DNA from 2 places in the Catonella sp. genome. Region 1 is predicted to be linked to the other one. Evidence: predicted binding sites of a transcription regulator. Region 1 holds the regulator's gene; the other holds the start of a gene.
The links. Region 1 encodes HrcA, which represses chaperone genes, less so after heat shock. Its sites were predicted from a motif close to TGTTAGCACTCNNNNNNNNNGAGTGCTAACA; they were not measured.

Region 1 (3,215 bases):
CGCATACCCTCAGCATTAGGAATAACCACAGGCTGTCCACCTTCCATAACAGAAACGCATGAATTTGTTGTACCTAAATCAATACCAATTATTTTACTCATAATAATTACCTCGCTTTAATATTTATATTTTAATGTGATACGAAACTGCTTATATTGCAATCCCGCAAATGCTAGTTAACAACTTTAACCATACTTGGTCTTACTACACTTTCTTTATACATATAGCCTTTTTGCATCTCTTCTGCCACAGTATTTTCGCCAAGATTTTCATCTTCACCGTGCATAACTGCATTATGTATTTCAGGATTGAACTCCTTGCCAACAGCTTCTATAGGAGTAACTCCTACATCCGCAAGGCACTGCATAAGCTGCTTATACACCTTATCTATGCCTTTAGCAAAGGCCCCTTCCTTTTCTTCTTCAGAAAGGCTGCCAAGTCCTCTTTCGAAGTTATCAATGATAGGAAGAATCTTTTCAACTATTCCCTTCGCACCTAAGTCATACATCTGCGACTTTTCCTTCTCAGTGCGCTTACGGAAATTGTCAAACTCTGCCATCTGGCGCATTAGCTTGTCATTTAACTCATCTATCTTGTTCTTATATTCTTCCTCTTTTGATGCTTTTCTTTCTTCGTTTATCTTATTTAGCTCTTTTTCATCTAAAGATTCTTCAGAAACTATTTCAGCAGAAGCTGTTTCTTCAGCATCAACTTTTTCTATTTTCTCTTCAGAATGTTTCTTTTTATCTTTCACAATCTACCACCTTTCTATGTATCACTTACATAATTTATGTCATTTTTCATATCTATAAGCTTAATTGCCTTTGTAGTTTTATCCTCACTCTGATGCTTAAATATGCTATCCAACTGTCTCATTAGATTCTTAAGTGATCCGACAACTTTCGCATAATCCATTCTTTTAGGACCTACTATACCGATTTTGCCGTACACACCTTCTTCTATCTCATAAGTAGCAGTCACAACAGAACAGTCCTTCAAGCTTTCTACATTTGTATCATTTCCTATATAGACCTGAATGCCATCGTCATTGCCATCATCCATCCTGTCTGTAAGAAGAGCACTCAGTTCTTTCTTTTCCTCGATTGTATAAAGAAGCTTTTGCATATTGTCACTATCATTAAGCTCAGGATACTTTAGAATATTCGTAGTACCACTTGTATATATTCTAAGTGAATCATCTTCAGAGAATACAGATCCTATTGCATCTATTATTCTTCCGACAAGGTTCACATATTCTCCTGCCTGTTCCTTCATCTTTGCAATAACTCCTATGTTTATGTCCTCCATATTAAGTCCTGCAAGAAATGAATTAAGCATGATATTAAGCTTAAGGAGTAAGCTTTTCTCAACCGCTTCATCAAGCCTAATTATCGTGTTCTTAACAGCATTCTTTTCAAGCACAACTACTATAAGGAGATTTTCTTCATCAATCTCTGAAAGCTGTATAAATTTAATATTGTTGCTTTCATATTTAGGAGCAGATACCACTGTAGTATAATTTGTTTTCATTGCGAGTAAGTTGGCAACCTGCTGAAGTAAAGTCTCAAGTTTATCTGACTTTTCAATCAAATCCTTTTTAAGGCTTTTTTCTTCCTTTATTTTGGTCTGCATAAGCGAATCGACATATAATCTGTAAGCATTATCCGAAGGTATTCTTCCTGCCGAAGTATGAGGCTTTACCAAATACCCCATATCTTCAAGATCTGACATCTCGTTTCTTATAGTTGCAGAGCTAAGTTTCAACTCAGAAAACTTAGATATTGTTCTGGAGCCGACAGGCTCGCCTGTCTCAAGATAGTTCTTGATGACAGCTTTAAGTATCTCAAGTTTTCTATCGTCAAGTTCCATCTCATCTCTCCTTTCTTTTAATTGTTAGCACTCACTCGACTAGAGTGCTAACATCTATTAGTAAGATACCACCTTATATATAATTTGTCAATAGAAAATTGCAATAAAAATTGTGTAATATTTGTGTCCTTTAAAAATGAAAAGGCACCCCTTTCGGAGTACCCATTTAATGTCAATATCATAACAAAATTTAATATGTTAAGAACGGTTATAATTAGCATCTAAGAAGTAAAAGCCGTACTTGTATATGGAAAAATAATATCTACACTATATTAGTATCATAGCATCCCCAAATGAAAAGAACCTATACTTTTCTTTAACAGCAGTTTCATAAGCAGAGAGCACATTTTCTTTTCCTGCAAATGCAGAAACCAACATAACAAGGGTGGACTCAGGCAGGTGGAAGTTAGTTATAAGCCCATCCATAACCTTAAACTTATATCCGGGATAAATGAATATGTCTGTTTCACCTGTCTTTGCTTTCATATAGCCATTCTCATCTGCAACTGACTCTATGGTTCTGCAGCTTGTAGTACCTACGCAGATTACTCTTCCACCGTTTCTTTTAGTTTCATTAATAATGTCAGCAGCCTCAGCATTTACTTCATACCATTCTGTGTGCATATGATGATGATTTACATCATCTACCTTTACAGGCCTGAAGGTTCCAAGTCCGACATGTAATGTAATACTTGCTATTTTTATACCCTTCTCTTCTATTTTAGACAGAAGCTCTTTGGTGAAGTGCAGACCTGCTGTAGGAGCTGCTGCTGAGCCATCATACTTAGCATAAACAGTCTGATACATTTCTTTATCTTCAAGCTTGTGTGTAATATATGGAGGGAGCGGCATTTCACCCAGGGAATCAAGTATCTCTTCAAATATGCCTTCAAAATAAAACCTGACTAATCGGTTTCCTTCTTCTGCAATCTCCAAAATCTCAGCTTTAAGTCTTCCGTCTCCAAAAGTAACCCTGGCTCCGGGCCTTAACTTCTTTCCCGGCTTTACCAGGGTTTCCCACACATCATTTGCCCTTCTCTTAAGCAGCAAGACCTCAACCTTGCCGCCTGTGCCTTCCTTTTCGCCTATAAGTCTTGCAGGAATAACTCTGGTATTGTTAATAACCAGACAATCTCCCTCATTAAGATAATCTATTACATCACTAAATATCTTATGTTCTATAGCCCCTGTTTCCCTGTTAAGAACCAAAAGCCTTGATGCGGTTCTGTCCTCTAAAGGATCCTGAGCTATAAGTTCTTCAGGTAAATCATAAAAAAAGTCACTGGTTTTCATATATTATAAGGTCCTCGCTCTATCCGCTATATTTTTGTTAAAATCAATTATCT
Region 2 (3,215 bases), on a different contig from region 1:
GGAATAAAGTCGCAGTTTACCAGTGCAAATTTTGCCTTTGCCAAGGGGAAAACCGTGTACATTTCTGTTGAAAGCGGCATTAAATCTTCTATGTTTATGCCCAAAGGAGTGGAATATAACTTAAACTTCCATACTTATGCAGACAGTGACTATGAAACCGAGAATAACAATAAGTACGTTGATGCCAACGAGATACCTACAGGAGGCGCTGTCAAAGGAAGTCTCTTAAACAAAGATGATGAGGATTATTTTGTATATCAGATACCTCAGAGTGGCTATACCAAGGTTTCATTTGAAATAGTTGATTTTGTTCCTGGTAAGATCTTGGGTGGCTGGAATTTGGAGATATATGATAAAAATAAAAGCCTTGTATACAAGGAGGCAGGCATCACAAATGACGTAACACTTCCTGAGCTGCCTCTAGCCAAGGGACAAAAAATATACATAAGAATCCATCCTAAGCTTGCCGTAAGTACCTTTGCACCGGTAGAGGTTGAATACAAGTTGAAGGTAAATACCGTAAAGAGTGGTAAATGGGAAGCCGAGAATAACGGAAGCTTCAAAAAGGCAAATAAGCTTAACGGAACTAAGTATGCCAATATTATAAACAGCTCTGATGAAGACTACTTCACCTTTAAGGCAGCAAAGACCGGCAAATACAAGCTAAGTATAGATACAGGCGACAATGTAAAACATGTTTACAAGGTAGAGGTTTTTGTAAATAATAAGTCAAAGAAAGCTGTATCCAAGGTTACTATGAGCGACAAAAGCTATGCATTTAAGGCTAAAAAAGGTCAGAATGTATGGGTTAGGATATATGGAATTTCTGGTAACAGCCCTATAGGTAATAAGTATTCTCTTAAGTATAAGTTTGTTAAAAAATAATATCTAATGTAGCCAAGCCCCAATTGATTTGATACTTTTGGGGCTTGTTTAAAATAAGAATTATACTGATTATATTAGGAGGTAACTATGGATTTTCTAAAACTAGCAAGGGAGAGATATTCCTGTAGACAGTTAAGTGATAAGAAGGTTGAAAAGGAGAAGCTTGATAAAATTATCGAAGCCGGCATACTTGCTCCAACTGCAACCAATGCGCAGCCTTACAAGATATGGCTTATAGAAAGCACTGATGCTAAGGAAAAGCTTGCAAAGGCAAACAGATATAAGTTTTGAGCAGAAGTATTCTTCGTAGTTGGTGCCAAAGAGGATGAGGCATGGGTAAGAAAGTTTGATAATCACAATTTCGCTGAGGTAGACGCCACCATAGTAGCCACACATATGATGCTTGAGATAACTGAGCTTGGACTGGGGACTACCTGGGTAGGACATTTTGACGCACCTTTACTTAAGGAGGAATTCCCTGAGATGAAGGGATATGAGCTGATAGCAATCTTTCCTGTAGGATACCCTGCTGTTGAAGCTAAGCCATCTGAGAGGCATACAGTAAGGAAGACGGTGGAAGAAGCAGTAACGGCTCTGTAAGTAATTCGCTCATTTTTTGGAAAATGGCCACTTACTCATATTTTCGGCGTGTCAAAAGTATATAAATTCTCTTGCAAGAGGGCCCCAATCGAATTTCTATGCTTTTGACACTTTATCATATATTAAATTGTGATATTTTTGTGATAATTTAAAAAACTACTTGCAAAAATATCTAAAAGAGGTTATTATATAATCGTAGTTTAGCACTCACATAGAAAGAGTGCTAATAATATGAAGTCATAATGATTTAATATAAAGGAGGAACTAAGATGAAATTAGTACCATTAGGCGACAGAGTTGTATTAAAGCAGATAGCGGCAGAAGAGACCACAAAGTCAGGTATTATATTACCTGATCAGGCTCAGGAGAAGCCACAACAGGCTGAAGTTGTTGCGGTAGGCCCTGGCGGAGTAATAGACGGTAAAGAAGTGAGTATGCAGGTTAAAAAGGGACAGAAAGTTATTTATTCTAAATATGCAGGAACCAATGTGAAGCTTGATAATGAAGAGTATATCATAGTTAAGCAGTCTGACATTCTTGCTGTTGTTGAATAAGTAAAACAATCTGATTACGAATATTTTATATATATGTAAGGAGAAAGAAAATGGCAAAAGAGATTAAATTTGGTACAGAGGCTAGAAAAGCCCTTGAAGCTGGTGTTAATCAGCTCGCAGATACAGTTAGCGTAACTTTGGGACCTAAGGGAAGAAACGTAGTTCTTGATAAGAGCTATGGCGCACCACTTATTACCAATGATGGTGTTACAATAGCAAAAGAGATTGAGCTTCCTGATGAGTTTGAGAACATGGGAGCACAGCTTGTAAAGGAAGCTGCCACCAAGACAAATGATGTAGCAGGTGATGGTACAACTACAGCTACAGTTCTTGCTCAGGCTATGATAAATGAAGGTATGAAGAACCTTGCTGCGGGAGCTAACCCTATCATCCTCAGAAAGGGTATGAAGAAGGCTACTGAGTGTGCAGTAAAGGCTATTTCTAAGATGAGCTCTCCAGTAAAGGGAAAGGATCACGTACAGAGAATAGCTGCTATATCAGCAGGTGATGACGAAGTAGGAACACTTGTTGCAGATGCTATGGAAAAGGTAAGCAAGGACGGTGTTATCACTGTTGAAGAGAGCAAGACTATGAAGACTGAGCTTGACCTTGTAGAAGGTATGCAGTTTGACAGAGGTTATGTATCAGCATATATGTGCACAGATATGGATAAGATGGAAGCAGTTCTTGACAATCCATACATCCTTATCACAGATAAGAAGCTAAGCAACATTCAGGATATACTTCCACTTCTTGAGCAGATTGTACAGCAGGGAGCAAGACTCCTTATAATCGCTGAGGATGTTGAAGGAGAGGCTCTTACAACACTTGTAATCAACAAGCTTCGTGGTACCTTCAATGTAGTTGCAGTTAAGGCTCCGGGATACGGTGACAGAAGAAAAGAAATGCTTCAGGATATCGCTATACTTACAGGCGGACAGGTAATTTCAAGCGAGGTTGGTCTTGAACTTAAGGATGCTACTCTTGAGCAGCTTGGACGTGCTAAGAGCGTTAAGGTTCAGAAAGAAAATACAATAATAGTGGATGGCGAGGGTGATTCAGAGGCTATTAAGTCAAGAGTTGCTCAGATTAGAAGCCAGATTGAAGAGACAACATCTGATTTTGACAGAGAGAAGCTTCAGGAAAGACTTGCTAAGCTTGCAGGCGGAGTTGCAG

Region 2: the regulator HrcA is predicted to act here: its motif matches at 1,684-1,714, upstream of groES (co-chaperone GroES).

Annotation. Positions count from the first base shown of each region.
Region 1 is NZ_DBHIEC010000004.1:28,240-31,454, reverse strand. Features, by position in the region: gene dnaK (molecular chaperone DnaK) at 1-101, opposite strand, end outside; gene grpE (nucleotide exchange factor GrpE) at 173-754, opposite strand; gene hrcA (heat-inducible transcriptional repressor HrcA) at 769-1,869, opposite strand; gene queA (tRNA preQ1(34) S-adenosylmethionine ribosyltransferase-isomerase QueA) at 2,137-3,162, opposite strand; gene ACO6HM_RS02965 (methylglyoxal synthase) at 3,166-3,215, opposite strand, start outside.
Region 2 is NZ_DBHIEC010000011.1:18,524-21,738, reverse strand. Features, by position in the region: gene ACO6HM_RS07110 (hypothetical protein) at 1-885, shown strand, start outside; partial or broken gene ACO6HM_RS07105 (nitroreductase family protein) at 973-1,485, shown strand; gene groES (co-chaperone GroES) at 1,755-2,039, shown strand; gene groL (chaperonin GroEL) at 2,090-3,215, shown strand, end outside.